Regions from separate parts of the Streptomyces sp. NBC_00390 genome, predicted to be linked through region 3. Evidence: riboswitches for the same ligand, from Rfam matches in the RefSeq annotation. Region 3 holds a riboswitch; each other region holds the start of a gene.
The links. A riboswitch is a leader RNA that binds a small molecule or an ion and turns the genes downstream of it on or off. The one in region 3 is predicted to bind cobalamin.
Positions count from the first base shown of each region.

Region 1: another riboswitch for cobalamin. It lies ahead of OHS70_RS26325 (prenyltransferase/squalene oxidase repeat-containing protein); the one in region 3 lies ahead of metE (5-methyltetrahydropteroyltriglutamate--homocysteine S-methyltransferase).
Region 2: another riboswitch for cobalamin. It lies ahead of OHS70_RS12150 (ribonucleoside-diphosphate reductase subunit alpha); the one in region 3 lies ahead of metE (5-methyltetrahydropteroyltriglutamate--homocysteine S-methyltransferase).
Region 4: another riboswitch for cobalamin. It lies ahead of cobN (cobaltochelatase subunit CobN); the one in region 3 lies ahead of metE (5-methyltetrahydropteroyltriglutamate--homocysteine S-methyltransferase).

Region 1 covers NZ_CP107945.1:5,973,922-5,978,213, reverse strand. Annotated here, with positions in the region: gene OHS70_RS26335 (AfsR/SARP family transcriptional regulator) at 1-476, shown strand, start outside; gene OHS70_RS26330 (MBL fold metallo-hydrolase) at 761-1,795, shown strand; cobalamin riboswitch at 1,846-2,005, shown strand; gene OHS70_RS26325 (prenyltransferase/squalene oxidase repeat-containing protein) at 2,080-3,312, shown strand; gene OHS70_RS26320 (SCO2322 family protein) at 3,312-3,944, shown strand; gene OHS70_RS26315 (energy-coupling factor transporter transmembrane component T) at 3,941-4,292, shown strand, end outside.
Region 2 covers NZ_CP107945.1:2,912,397-2,916,688, forward strand. Annotated here, with positions in the region: gene OHS70_RS12140 (DUF3311 domain-containing protein) at 240-530, shown strand; gene mctP (monocarboxylate uptake permease MctP) at 527-2,155, shown strand; cobalamin riboswitch at 2,292-2,416, shown strand; gene OHS70_RS12150 (ribonucleoside-diphosphate reductase subunit alpha) at 2,554-4,292, shown strand, end outside.
Region 3 covers NZ_CP107945.1:1,959,755-1,964,046, forward strand. Annotated here, with positions in the region: gene metE (5-methyltetrahydropteroyltriglutamate--homocysteine S-methyltransferase) at 1-1,534, opposite strand, end outside; cobalamin riboswitch at 1,659-1,880, opposite strand; gene OHS70_RS08180 (DUF1775 domain-containing protein) at 2,112-3,551, shown strand; gene gdhA (NADP-specific glutamate dehydrogenase) at 3,718-4,292, opposite strand, start outside.
Region 4 covers NZ_CP107945.1:5,920,820-5,925,111, reverse strand. Annotated here, with positions in the region: gene OHS70_RS26090 (nitrite reductase) at 1-1,239, opposite strand, end outside; cobalamin riboswitch at 1,296-1,444, shown strand; gene cobN (cobaltochelatase subunit CobN) at 1,480-4,292, shown strand, end outside.

The DNA of each region.
Region 1 (4,292 bases), 4.0 Mb from region 3:
GCAACGGCCGCCCGATGCCGATCAGTCAGCGCCTGCTCTCCCTTGCGGACGGGCATGCGGCGCTCGGCGAACGGGCGGAGGCGCGGGCGGTGCTGCTGCGGGGTGAGGAACTGCTGCGTGAGGCCGGCGACCCGCTGTTGCTGGCGTTGACGCTGACACGGCTGGGATCGGTCGCGGACGACCTTGCGGAGGCGGAACGCCGCCATCGCCAGGCGCTGGCGCTGCACGCGGGCATCTCGCGGCGTTCGGAGCCGCACCGCACGCGGCTCGAGATGGAGATCCGCCGCCGCCTGGGTCAGTCGTACGCGGCGGCAGGAGCGGCGGCACGGGCACGACGGGAGTTCCGTGCGGCACTGGCCCTGGAGCGAGCGGCAGAACACCCGCAGCTGCAGGAGCAGTTACGGGCTTCGCTGGCGGAGGTGGACAGTGAGTGGGCCGGTGTCACCGGCGGGACGCCGGGCGTCACCGGCCGGTAACTGCGCGCAGGTTCCCGGCCGGTGCGGCCGAGGACCCGAATGGTGGAACTTCGACGGAGACTGCGGCAGGCCGGCCGGAGCCGGTTCACCCCTTGCGGACATTTCCGCAAGGGCTTCCCTGCGGCGCCCCCGCACGCCATCCTGACGGTGCATCAGTTCCACGTGACCACAGGGGGGCAACGGGCGTGCCGTCGACGAAGGACGAAGCGGGACACGAGCCGAGAGGCGAACGGACGAGCGCGCCGGAAGGCCGTTCCTCCACCACCCGGACGACCGACCCCCACGTGACCGACCACGGCGGTGGCGTGCGCTCCCTCCGGGTGCCCATTCCGGACAACCCCCTCGGGCACACCCTGGTCCATCTGCTCGACACCGACCGCGGACCCGTCCTCATCGACACCGGCTGGGACGACCCCGCGTCCTGGGACACCCTCACCGCCGGCCTGACCGCGTGCGGCACCTCGGTCGCCGAGGTCCACGGTGTCGTCGTCACCCACCACCACCCCGACCACCACGGCCTGTCCGGGCGGGTCCGGGAGGCGTCCGGCGCCTGGATCGCGATGCACGCCGCCGACGCCATGGTGGTGCGCCGCACCCGGGAGGCCGAGCCGGGGCTGTGGCTCGACTACCTGGCCGACAAGCTCACCCGCGCCGGCGCCCCCGAGGAGCACACCGCCCCGCTGCACGCCGCCCGCGCCGCCGGGCACACGGGCAGCCTCCCCGGGCTGCGCGCGGCCCTGCCCGACCGGGAGATCGTCCCTGGCGAGCTGCTCGGCCTCGCCGGCCGCAGGCTGCGCGCCCTATGGACCCCCGGCCACACCCCCGGCCATGTCTGCCTGCACCTCGAGGAGACCCATCCGGCCCGGCTCGCCGGCAACGGCCGGCTCTTCTCCGGCGACCATCTCCTCCCCGAGATCACCCCGCACATCGGCCTGTACGAGGACCCGGACGACGCCACCGTCACCGACCCCCTCGGCGACTACCTCGACTCGCTCGAGCGCATCGGCCGCCTCGCCCCCGCCGAGGTGCTCCCCGCGCACCAGCACGCCTTCACCGATGCGGCCGGCCGGGTCAGGGAGCTGCTCGTCCACCACGAGGAGCGCCTGGCCGGCCTGCTCGCCCTGCTGGCGCGGCCGCTCACCCCGTGGCAGGTCGCCGAGCGGATGGAGTGGAACCGGCCTTGGGACGAGATCCCCTACGGCTCGCGCAACATCGCGGTCTCGGAGGCGGAGGCCCATCTGCGCAGGCTCGTGAAGCTCGGCCGCGCGGAGGCGGTGCCGGGCAGCGCACCCGACCTGTACGTGGCGTCCGAACCGTGACCTTGCCCTGTGACCTGCGCCCCGCCGCCGCCCGGTGACCGGCCGGTACAGTAACCATGTCGTCATCATGCCCGTACGGGGGGAAGCCGGTGCAAATCCGGCACTGACCCGCAACCGTGAGCCGCCGTCACCGGCGGTGAGTCGGAATGCCTCGTACGCGTTCATGACCGGCTCGTGCCCACCGGGACCCGCCCGGTGGCCGGCACCGTCGAGGGATACGGAGCCGAGCCTGGTGCCTCAGTGTGCCTGCGCCCGGCCCTGAAGCAGGAGAGGCACCACCCGCCATGACCACCGTTCGCCGCTGCGCAGCAGCACTCGCCGTCTCCGCCGTGCTCGGACTGGCGGTGGTACCGGCCGCCTTCGCCGCGCCGAGCCCCACCCCGTCCGCCGCGCTGCCGTCCGGCCTGTACGGCACGGGCGACCCCACGTACGACGGTGTCTGGCGGCAGTCGCTGGCGCTGCTCGCCCAGGACACGGCCGGTTTCGTGCCCGCCGAGGCGGCCGTGGACTGGCTGACCGGGCAGCAGTGCGCGGACGGCGGCTTCCCCTCGTACCGTGCCGACGCGGCGAAGGCGTGCGACGCCAAGCTTCCGCTGGACACCAACGCGAGCGCCGCCGCCGTGCAGGCGCTCGCCGCGCTCGGCGGGCAGGACGCCGCCGTGGACAAGACGGTCGGCTGGCTGAAGTCCGTACAGAACAAGGACGGCGGCTGGGGCTACAACCCGGGCGGGGCCTCCGACGCGAACTCCACCTCCATCGTCATCGGCGCGCTCGCCGCGGCCGGTCTGGGGCCGGCCGACGTGACGTCGAAGGGCGGCAAGACTCCGTACGACGCGCTCCTGACGTTCGCCAAGCCGTGCGGCGGCAAGGACGGCGGGGCGTTCGTGTACCAGGTCAAGAGCCCCGGCATCGTCGCCGACTCCACCGCTGCCGCGGTGCTCGGCGCGCACGGCAAGGGCCTCGTCGTGACGGCGGGCACGAAGGACGGCAAGGGCACGGCCTGCGAGAAGGCGACGACGATCGAGGGCGCGGCCCACAACGGTGCGGCGTACCTCGCGAACGGGCTTGCCAAGACCGGGTACTTCAACACGCCGCCGATGCCGGGCGCCGAGGACTCGGCGCCCGAGCCGGACTTCGGGAACACGGCGGACGCGGTCGTCGCACTGACCGCACAGGGCCTGACCGAGCAGGCGAAGAAGCCGCTGACGTGGCTGGAGCAGAACGCTTCCGCCTGGGCCAAGGAGAGCGGCCCCGCCGCCTATGCCCAGCTGATCTTCGCGGCTCACGCGGCCGGCGCCGACCCGGCCGACTTCGGCGGCCAGAACCTGGTGACCGCGCTCAACGCGACGGGCCCCGCGCCGAAGAAGGCGTCGCCGTCGCCCGCCCCCTCCTCGCGTGACGAGAAGAAGGGTGAGGAGTCCGAGTCCCTGTCCATGTGGTGGATCGTGGGCGCGATCTTCGTCGCCAGTGTCGGCGCCGGCTTCCTGATCAGCGGCCGCAGGAAGCCGCGGCAGTGATGCGCACGCGTTTCCTGGTGCTCGTGCTCGGCGCCGTCCTCACGGTGCTGAGCGCTGCGCCCGCACAGGCGGCCGGCTACCGCTACTGGTCGTTCTGGCAGAGCAGCGGGGCGAAGTGGACGTACGCCACCGAGGGCCCGGCCACGGCGCAGCCCGCCGACGGGTCCGTGAACGGGTTCCGGTTCTCGGTGAGCGAGGACAGCGGGGACTCGGCGCAGCCGCGCCGGGGCCCGGACTTCGCGGCGATATGCGCGAAGACCCCGGCGAAGGCCGGCACGAAGCGGATCGCGCTCGTCATCGACCCCGGCACGGCGGGCGACGCCCCTCAGGGCGAGGCCCCGCCCGCGCTGCGCACGGCGTGCGCGCAGGTCGCAGACGGCGCGACGAGCGCGGAGGCGCTCGCGGCGGTGGCGAAACCGCTGCGCTACAACAGCCAGGCGCTGCTGTGCGCGATCTCCGGCTACCCGAAGTCGGGCTGCGGCGAGCAGGTCTCGGCGCAGGAGCCCCCGTCACGGGATGCGAAGGACGACTCGGGCGGCGGCCCGTCGCTCGGTGTCGTGGCGGGCATCGCGGCGGTACTGGGTCTGGGCGTGGCGGCACTGTGGCAGTCCCGCCGCCGGCGCACCCCATGACGCCTGCGCCTGCCCCAAGGCCGCACGACCCGTCCGGCCCGGCGCGCCGGGCCGCGCAGCGCGAGGCCGTTTCCACCAGCGGGCGCGTCGCGGATGCACTTCCGCCCGCGGCCGACAGCTCGGCCGGGCGCACGCGGCGCGCAGGCACGAGCCGCTCCTCCTCTGCCGGGACCTGGGTCGGCGGCTACCCGGGCGGTCGTCTCCTCGGCCGGCTGCGCGCGCCCGAGGCCACTCGCAGCAACGCCCTGCATGCCGGGGCCTGGTGGGTGTGGGCGCTCGGGCTTGCCGTGGGCGCGTCGCGGACCGCGAATCCGCTGCTGCTCGGACTGCTCGTCGGCGTCGCCGGGT
Region 2 (4,292 bases), 950 kb from region 3:
CGGCCACACACCCCTGCCGGGGGTCCGGCCGGCCCGGCAGCTGCCTGATCCGCCGTCAACCGCATGGCGCCGCAACAAACGTTGCGGCGCTATGTCGCGTTTCCCCCTCCGTGCCCGGAGCCTGGACACAGTCGTTGCCGTACCGATATACGGACAGGGGGTGACTCGCTTCAAAACCCTCGCCTACATTTCCCTGCGCGTTACAGGTACAGCTGATCAGCAAGGGGACGGAGACAACGATGTCCGCAGTGCCCGAGGCGCCCGATGCGCCCGAACCGCCACAAGCGCCCGAAGCAAGGCAACCCGCCGTCACACCGGTGCGGGTGGTCATTGCCCTCTGCCTCCTCGCGCCCTTCGTGGCCATGCTCTGGGTGAGCTCCTACGCGAAGGTCGAGCCGACGTTCATCGGCATGCCGTTCTTCTACTGGTACCAGATGTTCTGGGTCCTGCTGTCGACCGCGCTGACGATGGTCGCGTACCAGCTGTGGCAGCGTGACCAGCGCGCCCGCAAGGGAGGTGCGTCGCAGTGAAGAACGACGTGAACGGCGTCGCACTCGGCGTCTTCATCTTCTTCTTCGTGGCCGTCACGGTCATGGGCTTTCTGGCCTCGCGCTGGCGCAAGGCCGAGAACGAGCACAGCCTCGACGAATGGGGCCTGGGTGGCCGGTCGTTCGGCACCTGGGTGACCTGGTTCCTGCTCGGCGGCGACCTGTACACCGCCTACACCTTCGTCGCCGTCCCGGCGGCCATCTACGCGGCCGGCGCGGCCGGCTTCTTCGCCGTGCCGTACACGATCCTCGTCTACCCGCTGATCTTCACCTTCCTGCCGCGGCTGTGGTCGGTGTCGCACAAGCACGGCTATGTGACGACCTCGGACTTCGTACGCGGGCGCTTCGGTTCGAAGGGTCTCTCGCTTGCGGTCGCCGTCACGGGCATTCTGGCGACGATGCCGTACATCGCACTGCAGCTCGTCGGTATCCAGGCGGTGCTCGACGTCATGGGCGTCGGCGGCGGCGAGACCACCAACTGGTTCGTCAAGGACCTGCCGCTGCTGATCGCGTTCGGCGTGCTCGCGGCCTACACGTACTCCTCCGGACTGCGTGCACCCGCGCTCATCGCCTTCGTCAAGGACACCCTGATCTACATCGTCATCGCGGTGGCGATCATCTACATCCCGATCAAGCTGGGCGGCTTCGACGAGATCTTCGCCAGTGCCGGCGAGAAGTTCGCGACCATCAACGAGTCGACCGGCAAGCCGACCGGTGCACTGGTACCGGGCGACCTGGGCCAGTGGGGTTACGCCACGCTGGCGCTCGGCTCGGCGCTCGCGCTCTTCATGTACCCGCACTCGATCACCGCGACCCTGTCCTCGCGCAGCCGCGAGGTGATCCGCCGCAACACCACGATCCTGCCGCTGTACTCCCTGATGCTGGGCCTGCTCGCGCTGCTCGGCTTCATGGCCATCGCCGCCGGTGTGAAGGTGGCCAACGGCCAGCTGGCGATTCCGCAGCTGTTCGAGGACATGTTCCCCGACTGGTTCGCCGGTGTGGCCTTCGCGGCCATCGGCATCGGCGCGCTCGTACCGGCGGCGATCATGTCGATCGCCGCGGCCAACCTTTTCACCAGGAACATCTACAAGGACTTCATCAAGCCCGATGCGACCCCGGCGCAGGAGACCAAGGTCTCCAAGCTGGTCTCGCTGCTGGTGAAGGTCGGCGCGCTGGTCTTCGTCCTGACCATGGACAAGACCGTCGCGATCAACTTCCAGCTGCTGGGCGGCATATGGATCCTGCAGACCTTCCCGGCCCTGGTCGGCGGTCTGTTCACCCGCTGGTTCCACCGCTGGGCGCTGATCGCCGGCTGGGCGGTCGGCATGGTCTACGGCACCTGGACCGCGTACGGCGTCGCGACCCCGGCCCAGAAGCACTTCGGCGGCTCGTCCGATGTCATCCCCGGCATCGGTGAGATCGGCTACATCGGCCTCACCGCGTTCGTGCTGAACGTCGTCGTCACCGTGGTCCTCACCTTCGTCCTGCGGGCGGCCAAGGCCCCCGACGGCGTCGACGAGACCAGCCCGTCCGACTACACGGCGGACGCGGGTGACCCGGGCGTCCAGGCCGAACTCCCGCCGGCCACAGCGGGCGCCGGTCACTGACCGACCGACCGCCAACGAGCAGCGGGCCGCCGGGAAACCGGCGGCCCGCTCTCGTCAACGACGAGAGCAAAGCGGGCAACAACCTACCCACCGACACAACATGTGGTGGGTGACGCAACGGGCCGCCCCCACATGTATGCTCATGCTCGCTGTCGCCGCAGGGGAATCCGGTGCGAATCCGGAACTGTCCCGCAACGGTGTGATGTGGTGCACTTTGCCGCGCCCACAAGTCCGAGGACCTGCCGACGGTGCATCCGGTTCGACCGACCCGGGTGCCAAGACGTCCGGGTCTCGCGGTTGGGCCGGTGGACGCCGTGCACGGTGCTGCCCGCTGCGGCACGTACGCCGCACGGCCTTCCCCTCCCCCGCCGGTCCGGAACCGAGCGAGGGAGCACCACGTGACGATCGCGCCGGCCGATCCGGCCTCAGGCACCGTCGAGCAGACGGCCGACGGCCCCGGGACCGCGCTCCTGCGGCTCCTGACCGAGCTCACGGCCGACCTGCCCGACACCGACCCCGGCAGGGTCGCCGCCGCCGCGCTGCGCGGCCGGCACGCCGGGTCCGACGAGGCCGAACTGCGCTCCCTCGCCACCGACGCCGCCGCCGGACTGATCTCCGAGGACCCCGCCTACTCCCGGCTCGCCGCCCGGCTGCTGACCCGCACGATCGCCGAAGAGGCCGCCGGGCAGGGCGCGGTGTGCTTCTCCGCATCGGTCGCCGTGGGGCACCGCGAAGGCCTGATCGCCGACCGGACGGCCGAGTTCGTGACGCGGCACATGGCCCGCCTCGACGACCTGATCGACCAGGGCGCCGACGACCGGTTCGGCTACTTCGGGCTGCGCACCCTCTACAGCCGCTATCTGCTGCGCCACCCGATCACCCGTCAGGTGATCGAGACCCCACAGCACTTCATGCTGCGCGTGGCCGCCGGGCTCGCCGAGGACACCACGTCCGACGGCGCGAGGGGGGCCCGTGCCCTGGACGAAGTCGCCGCGCTCTACGGACTGATGAGCCGGCTCGACTACCTCCCCTCCTCCCCCACGCTCTTCAACTCCGGCACCCGCCACCCGCAGATGTCGTCCTGCTATCTGCTGGACTCGCCGCTCGACGAGCTCGACTCGATCTACGACCGGTACCACCAGGTCGCCCGCCTCTCCAAGCACGCCGGCGGCATCGGGCTCTCGTACTCCCGTATCCGCGCCCGCGGTTCCCTGATCCGCGGCACCAACGGGCACTCCAACGGCATCGTGCCGTTCCTGAAGACCCTCGACGCCTCGGTCGCCGCGGTGAACCAGGGCGGCCGGCGCAAGGGCGCGGCCGCCATCTACCTCGAGACCTGGCACGCGGACATCGAGGAGTTCCTCGAGCTGCGGGACAACACCGGTGAGGACGCGCGGCGTACGCACAACCTGAACCTCGCGCACTGGGTCCCCGACGAGTTCATGCGCCGCGTCGAGGCGGACGCCGACTGGTCGCTGTTCTCGCCCGCCGACGTACCCGGGCTGGTCGACCTGTGGGGCGAGGAGTTCGACACCGCCTACCGCGAGGCCGAGGCAGCGGGCCTGGCCCGCAGGACCATCGCGGCACGCGACCTGTACGGCCGGATGATGCGCACCCTCGCCCAGACCGGCAACGGCTGGATGACCTTCAAGGACGCGTCCAACCGCACCGCCAACCAGACCGCCGAGCCGGGCCGCGTCGTCCACTCCTCGAACCTGTGCACCGAGATCCTCGAGGTCACGGACGACGGCGAGACAGCCGTGTGCAACCTCGGCTCGGTCAACCTCGGTGCGTTCGTCCTCGCGTCCGGCGACCTCGACTGGCAGCGCCTCGACGAGACCGTCCGCACCGCCGTGACCTTCCTGGACCGGGTCGTCGACATCAACTTCTACCCGACCGAGCAGGCCGGGCGTTCCAACGCGAGGTGGCGGCCGGTGGGCCTGGGCGCGATGGGCCTGCAGGACGTCTTCTTCAAGCTCCGGCTGCCGTTCGACTCGGCCGCGGCCAAGGCGCTCTCCACGAAGATCGCCGAGCGGATCATGCTGGCGGCGTACGAGGCCTCCTGCGACCTCGCCGAGCGCAACGGCCTGCTGCCGGCGTGGTCCGAGACCCGTACGGCACGCGGCGTACTGCACCC
Region 3 (4,292 bases):
GCTGCTCGGCGAAGTACTGGACCATGTCGTTGCGTTCGGGCTCGCCGTGCACCAGGACGTCGATGCCGGCCTTCTCCTGGAAGGCGATCACCTCGCGGACCTCCGCCTCGATGCGCCCCTCGTACGCATCCTGCCCGATCCGGCCGGCCCGCAACTCCGCCCGTGCGGCGCGCAGCTCGCCGGTCTGCGGGAAGGAGCCGATGGTGGTCGTCGGCAACAGCGGCAGACCGAGGTGGGTGCGCTGCGCCACGGCCCGCTCCGGGTACGGCTGCGGGCGGCGGGCGTCCGTGCCGGTGACCGCGGCCGTTCGGGCCCGTACGGCGGGGTCGTGGGTGAGTGCCGAGGCGGCGCGGGAAGCCAAGGCGGCACGGTTGGCGGCGAGTTCCGCGGCAATGGCGTCCGTGCCCCGAGCGAGCCCGCGGGCAAGGATGACGGTCTCGGTGGTCTTCTGGCGGGCGAAGGCGAGCCAGCGGGCGATTTGCGGGTCGATGTCCCGTTCCGTGGTGACGTCGAGCGGCACGTGCAGCAGAGAGCAGGAGGCGGAGACGTCGACCCGGTCGGCGAGAGCGAGCAGGGTGCCGAGTGTGGCCAGTGACTTCTCGAAGTCGTTGATCCAGATGTTGCGTCCGTCGACGACGCCCGCGACCAGCCGCTTGCCGGGCAGCCCGCCGACCGCCGCGAGGTCTTCGAGGTTGCCCGCGGCGGGCCCCGTGAAGTCCATGGCCAGCCCGTCGACGGGTGCCTTCGCGAGGACGGGAAGGGCCTCGCCCAGCCGGTCGAAGTACGAGGCGACGAGCAGCTTCGGCCGCTCCATGAGCGCGCCCAGATCGCGGTAGGCGCGGGCGGCCGCGTTCAGCTCGGCCGGGGTGCGGTCCTGCACGAGAGCGGGCTCGTCGAGCTGCACCCACTCCGCGCCGGCTGCGCACAGTTCGGCGAGCACCTGTGCGTACACGGGCAGCAGCCGGTCAAGCAGCGTGAGAGGTTCGAAGTCGGGAGCGACTCCCGGCGCGGGCTTGGCCAGCAGCAGATACGTCACGGGCCCGAGGAGCACGGGCCGGGCGATCAGGCCCAGGGCGCGTGCCTCGGTGAACTCGCCGACCTGCTTGCCGGCGTCGGCGCGGAAGACGGTGTACGGCCCGAGTTCGGGAACGAGGTAGTGGTAGTTGGTGTCGAACCACTTGGTCATCTCGAGCGGCAGCACGTCCTGGGCGCCGCGGGCCATGGCGAAGTACCCGTCCAGCGCGTCCTGTTGGACGGCAGCGCGATGGCGGACCGGGATCGCGCCGACCATCACACTGGTGTCCAGGACATGGTCGTAGTACGAGAAGTCGCCGGTCGGGACCTCGTGGAGGCCGGCGTCGGCGAGCTGCTGCAAGTTGGCGCCGCGCAGCCGGGCGGCGGTGCGGTGCAGGTCCTGCGCCGAGACCCGGCCCTTCCAATAGCCTTCGACGGCCTTCTTGAGCTCCCGGTTCGGGCCCTGCCGGGGGTGGCCGTACACGGTGGATGTCACGGAACTGATCACGGAACTGGTCACGGAACTCTCCTTCGCGAGTCGTGGGACGACCCCGGGCCCCATAAGGGCGCGCGAAGGAACGGGGCAGCCGTGCCACCCGTACCGCCGACCCGCCCACGAGGTCACCGAGATCTCCGTGCACGTCGTCGCACACGGGCAGTGGCAGGTCTTCGGACTCATGGGCGCGCCTCATGTCGGGCGAGGCACCTACTGGCCGTCGCTTCCCGGACCCGTACGACGGATCCAGTGCGTATGACGGCGTTCGTTCCCACATACCGCTGCGGGGCAGTCCCGGATTCCCACCGGGTTCCCTCTTGCGACGCTCCTGCCTGGAGGACAGGGGCGAACCAGCTGCGCGGCAAGCCTACGCCAGGGGGACGCACCGCGTGGGCGGAGCGGCCCGTCTCCTGCTCGGCACCCGCTCCACAGCGGCCGCGGCAACGACCAGGTCCCTCAGCGGCGGGGGTGAACCCGCGACGAGGGCCGACGCGAAACGGCGTGACCCCGCTCGGGGACGCCTTGAGTCCCCGGGCCTGCGGATACGTATTGCCGGGATGTGGCGGTGCGGGGCGGCGAGGACGTGGATGATGGGCGCGGCATGACCGCGACCACCCACTCCTGTGCACCCTCCGTGAGCCGCTGCCCCGCCGACGGCGGACAGGCCGAGCGGTGGCTGCGGGCTGGGCTCTTCGCGGTGATCAGTACGGTGCTGGCCGCGGTGGGCCATCATCTGGGATCGAAGGACCCCGTGCTGTGGCCGCGGCTGCTGGGGGCGGGTGTCCTGGTGTTCCTCGCCGCCCTGCCGGGTGCAGGGCGTGCCCGTCGGCCGGCCCCGGTGCTGGCGGCGACGCTCGCCGCACAACTGGTGCTGCACCGCGGTCTGTCCGTGAGTTCCGGGGCGAGTGCAGCGCCGGAGCACCGGGCCCATGGTGCTGCGGGCCAGGAGTACGCGACCCACCACAGCGTCTCGCTGATGCTCGTGGCGCATGTCGTGGCGGCCGTGTCCGTCGCCGTGCTGATGCAGCGCGCCGACCGGCGGCTGTCCGAACTGCCGCATGCCGCGGGGCGATGGGTCGAGGCCGCCGCCGCCGCACTGGCCGCCGCGGCGGGGCGGCTGTCGCTGTGGCCTGCCGACCGGACGGGCCGGCCTGCCGTGCCGATGCCCGCCGCCCGTCGCCCTGTCCCGCTCCGGGCGCGGCTTGTTCATGTCGTGGTGCGCAGGGGGCCACCGGGGGCGGGGTGTTCCATCGCCGTCCCCCTCGTCACGCGCCGATCAGCGCCGCATCCGAAAGAGCCCGCACACATGAACACATCACGCATCTCCCGTTCCGTCCGCCGCCTCGGGCTGGTCACCGCCGCCGCGATGGTCACCGTCGTCGCCGGGGCGACGACCGCGGCCGCGCACGCCGAAGTGACCGCCTCCGACGCCCGTGCGCTCGCCGAGAACGTCACCCTGACCTTCACCTCCGAGGCCGAGTCGGACACCGCCGGCATCAAGGAGCTGCGGATCGTCCTGCCCGAAGGCATCGCACCGGACGCGGTCACACTCAAGGACGCCCCGAAGGGATGGAAGCTGACACCCACTTCGGAGGGTTACACGGTGGGCGGCACCACGCTCCGGACCGGTACGGACGCCGAGTACAGCGTCGTCGTACGGCAGTTGCCGGATGCGACGTCCCTGGCGTTCAAGACCGTCGAGACATACGGCGACGGGGAGGTCGCGCGGTGGATCGAGGTGCCGGGCGACGGTGAGCAGGTGGAGAATCCGGCACCGCTGCTGAAGCTGGAGCCGGCCGCGCGCGGCGCGAAGCCGATCGCGCCGAGCCCGAGCACAAGCCCGGCCACGGACGGCAAGCCGTCCTCGGACGGGAGCGCGCCCGCGAAGTCTCCTGCGTCATCCGCGTCGCAGCCGGCGAAGGCCGGCAAGGAGAGCGACAGCGGCACCACGGGTGTCATCCTCGGCGTGATCGCTGCCGTGGCCGTCCTGGGCGCGGGCGGCGCGCTGTGGTTCAAGCGCCGTAACAGCGCCTCGGCGTAGGGTCCGGCACGCGCGGGCCGCGAGCGTGCTGCCGCTCACGGTCCGCCGTGTGATCGCGGCCGCTGGGTGATCTCCCCGTGCCGCGCGGACGCCCGCGCGGCACGGGGCCCGCCTTGTCCGACGAGGCCCTGATCCCCTTGGCCGAACAGCCCGCCGGATCAGCCGGTCAGATCAGCCCTTGCGCGAGCATCGCGTCGGCGACCCGCTCGAACCCCGCGATATTGGCCCCGGTCACATAGTCCCCGGGCACCCCGTAGTGCTCCGCCGTCTCGTGGCAGATGCGGTGGATGTCGCCCATGATCCCGGTCAGTTCGGCCTCGACGCGCTCGGGGGTCCAGGAGTCCCTGGCGGCGTTCTGGCGCATCTCCAGAGCGCTGACGGCGACGCCGCCGGCGTTGGCGGCCTTGCCCGGGCCGAACGCCACCCCCGCGTCCTGCAGCGTGCGCACCGCTTCCGGGGTCGTCGGCATGTTCGCGCCCTCGGCGACGGCTTTGACCCCGTTGCGCACAAGGGCGAGCGCGTCCCGCTCGTGGAGTTCGTTCTGGGTCGCCGACGGGAACGCGAGGTCCGCGGCCACGTCCCATACACGGCCGCCGCGCACGTACTGGGCGGAGGCGCCACGGCGTTGCGCGTACTCGCTGATGCGTGCGCGCTCGACTTCCTTGACCTGCTTGAGCAGTTCGAGGTCGATGCCCTTCTCGTCCACGACATAGCCCTCGGAGTCGGAGCACGTCAGCGGGT
Region 4 (4,292 bases), 4.0 Mb from region 3:
GCGGCGCACGAGGCCGGGCACGGGCACGGCCGGGGCGCCGGGACCGGTGGCGGAGGCCCTTCCGCCGACGCCGGTGACGTGGGGCGCCCTCGGGCCGGCGCTGTCTTCAGGGACGGTGACCGGTGCCGCGACGCCGGGATCTGCGCCCCTCGCGGCCGGGAGCGCCGTGCCGGCGGCGACCGGGACATCACCCGCTCGGGACGGGTCACCGCCGTCCGCGCCCGCCTCGGACCGGTTGTCCCCGTCCCCAACCGCGCACGCTCCGGACGGGTCACCACCGTCCACAACCGCTTGGGACCTGTTCCCGCGGCCCGCGCCCGTCTCGGACCGGTTGTCCCCGTCCGCGCACGCTCCGGACCGGCTGTCGCCGTCCGCAACCGCCTCGGACCGGTCACCGCCGTCCGCGCACGCGGCGTCCGTCGTGCCGCCGTGCTGCGCCCCCGCCCCCGCCGTCGTACCGCTTCCACCGCCGCGGGCCGGGTCCGCTCCCCCACCCGTCACGGGCCGGGCCGCGATCCCCGCTGCCGCCGCCCGCCGGGCCAGGTCAGCGGCCTCCACCACGTGCTCCGGCGGCAGTTCCCGTACCCGCCAGGCGCGCGTGCCGCTCGCGTCCACGGCGTCGAGGAATGCCTCGGCGGCGAGCAGCAGCGCGCGGGCGCCGTCCTCCGCCCGTACCCGCAGGCCTGCCTCCCCGGCCGTCACACGGACGTGTGACCCGTCCGGCTCTGCGAGCAACATCACATCCGCACCGAGCCCCGTGAGGTCCCCGCGGCCGTCGTCGAGCGCGAACAGGAAACGGCCCGACAGCTGTGCCGCCCGCTCGCTCGCGCACAGCAGCAGGTCCAGCTGCCGTACCAGCGGCTGCACATCGAGATGCCCTGCTTCGTCCAGCCCGGACAGCGGGGACGCGACCACATTGCGGATGCGCTCGTGGCGGGGCGCCGGCAGCAGGCCCGCCCCGTCCAGCAGCGCCGCCAACTCGCCCCCGCAGGAGGCGTTCAGGCCCCGCAGCTGGAGGTTGCCCCGGGAGGTGATGTCCAGCCCGCCGTCACCGAGCCGCTCGGCCGCGTCCGCCAGCGTGTACGCCTGCGCCGCGCTCAGCACGCCCGCGGGAATACGTACCCGCGCCAGCGCACCGTCGTCAGCGGTGTGCAGACGCAGGGCGCCGGGGCAGGCATCACCGCGGTCCCGTATGGGGGTTTCACCCAGGTCCGGGCGGTTCGAGGGGGCCGATGGCATGGCGGCGAGCATACCGACCATCACACAACCTTCCTGCTCCCGGCGGCGTGACGGCCCTTACTATGCTCTTCGGCGGGCCATGAGGCCCGTCACCGCCGAAGACGGCGTCAGGGGAGGAAGCCCGGTGAGATTCCGGCGCGGTCCCGCCACTGTGAACCCGGCAGCAGCCGGGTGAGCCAGGAACTCCCGCCGTCCTCCACCGCCCGGGGCGCGGAAACCCCGAGGAAGGCAAGACGCCGCATGATTCTGCTTCTGTCGACGTCCGACACCGACCTGCTCAGCGCACGTGCCGCGGGCGGCCCGGTCCCCTACCGGTTCGCGAACCCGGCGCGCCTCACGACCGAAGAACTGCCCGCCCTGCTGGAGGGCGCCGACCTCGTCGTCGTCCGCCTCCTCGGCGGACTGCGCGCCTGGCAGGACCGCATCGACGTGCTGCTCGCCCAGGACCGCCCGGTGGTCGTCCTCACCGGTGAACAGGCCCCCGACGCCCAGCTGATGGAGGCCTCCACGGTCCCCATCGGCATCGCGGCCGAGGCCCACGCCTATCTCGCCCACGGCGGCCCCGCGAACCTGGAGCAGCTGGCCCGCTTCCTGTCCGACACCGTGCTGCTCACCGGCCACGGCTTCGAACCGCCGGCCGCCGCGCCCACCTGGGGCCGGCTGCAGCGCACCCCGCGCAGCGAGAACACCGGCCCGCTGATCGCGGTGCTCTACTACCGGGCCCACCACATGAGCGGCAACACCGCCTTCGTGGACGCCCTGTGCGGCGCCGTCGAGGACGCCGGCGGTCGCGCCCTGCCGCTGTACGTGGCTTCCCTGCGCGCCCCCGAGCCCGAGCTGCTGGAGCAACTGCGGTCCGCCGACGCCCTGGTGACCACCGTGCTCGCGGCGGGCGGCACCCGTCCTGCCGACGCCTCCGCGGGCGGCGACGACGAGTCGTGGGACGCGGGCGCGCTGGCCTCCCTCGACGTACCGATCCTGCAGGCGCTGTGTCTGACCGGCTCGCGTTCGGTGTGGGCCGAGAACGACGAGGGCCTCTCCCCGCTGGACGCCGCGAGCCAGGTCGCCGTCCCCGAGTTCGACGGCCGTCTGATCACGGTGCCGTTCTCCTTCAAGGAGATCGACGAGGACGGGCTGCCCGCCTACGTGGCCGACCCCGAGCGGGCCGCCCGGGTCGCCGGAATCGCCGTACGCCACGCCCGGCTCCGCCACATCCCGAACCGCGAGAAGCGTCTCGCGCTCGTGCTGTCGGCGTACCCGACCAAGCACTCCCGTATCGGCAACGCGGTCGGTCTGGACACCCCCGCCTCCGCCGTGGCCCTGCTGCGCCGGCTGCGCGAGGAAGGCTACGACTTCGGCACCGATGAGGTGCCCGGCCTCGCGTCCGGTGACGGCGACGAGCTGATCCACGCGCTGATCGAGGCGGGCGGCCACGACCAGGACTGGCTCACCGACGAGCAGTTGGCGCGCAATCCGGTCCGCATCCCGGCGGCCGACTACAAGCGCTGGTACGCCGATCTGCCCGCCGAGCTGCGGGAGGCGGTCGAGGAGCACTGGGGTCCGGCGCCGGGCGAGATGTTCCTGGACCGCAGCCGCAACCCGGAGGGCGACATCGTCCTCGCGGCGCTGCGCCGCGGCAATCTGCTGATCCTCATCCAGCCGCCGCGCGGCTTCGGCGAGAACCCGATCGCGATCTACCACGATCCCGATCTGCCGCCCTCGCACCACTACTTGGCCGCCTATCGGTGGATCGCGGCGGCCGCGACGGACGGCGGTTTCGGCGCGGACGCCATGATCCACCTGGGCAAGCACGGCAACCTGGAGTGGCTGCCGGGCAAGAACGCGGGCCTGTCCGCGGCCTGCGCCCCCGACGCCGCGCTCGGCGACCTGCCGCTGATCTACCCCTTCCTGGTCAACGACCCGGGCGAGGGAACCCAGGCCAAGCGCCGGGTGCACGCGACGCTCGTCGACCACCTCGTGCCGCCGATGGCGCGTGCCGAGTCGTACGGCGACATCGCCCGGCTGGAGCAACTGCTGGACGAGTACGCGCAGATCTCGTCCATGGACCCGGCGAAACTGCCCGCGATCCGCGCACAGATCTGGACCCTGATCCAGGCGGCGAAGCTCGACCACGACCTGGGGCTCGACGACCGCCCGGACGACGACGGCTTCGACGACTTCCTGCTGCATGTCGACGGCTGGCTGTGCGAGGTCAAGGACGCGCAGATCCGCGACGGCCTGCATGTGCTGGGCGGCGCCCCGACCGGGCCCGAGCGGGTCAACCTGGTCCTGTCCATCCTGCGCGCCCGCCAGATCTGGGGCGGTACGCAGTCCCTGCTCGGGCTGCGCGAGGCGCTGGGCCTGGACGAGTCGGCGGCGACGCGGGTCGCGGCGGACACGGTCGAGGAACAGGCCCGTGCCCTGGTCGAGGCCATGGAGGCCGCGGACTGGGACCCGGCGGCGGTCCCGGCGGAGGACGGCGACCAGGTCGCCGCGATCCTGCGCTTCGCGGCCCTCGAGGTGGTCCCCCGCCTGTCCCGTACCACCGACGAGATCACCCACGCGGTGCACGCGCTGAACGGCGGTTTCGTCCCGGCCGGCCCGTCCGGGTCCCCGCTGCGCGGCCTGGTCAATGTGCTGCCGACCGGCCGCAACTTCTACTCGGTCGACCCGAAGGCCGTCCCGTCACGGCTTGCCTGGGAGACCGGCCAGGCCCTCGCGGACTCGCTCCTCGCGCGCTACCGCACGGACAACGGCGAGTGGCCGACGTCGGTGGGCCTGTCCCTGTGGGGCACGAGCGCGATGCGCACGGCGGGCGACGACGTCGCCGAGGCGCTGGCGCTGCTTGGCATCCGCCCGGTCTGGGACGACGCCTCGCGCCGGGTGACCGGCCTGGAGCCGGTCCCGCTCGACGAGCTGGGCCGCCCGCGGGTGGATGTGACACTGCGTATCTCGGGCTTCTTCCGGGACGCGTTCCCGCACACGATCGGGCTGCTGGACGACGCGGTGCGCCTGGCGGCCTCGCTCGACGAGCCCTCCGACGCCAACTACGT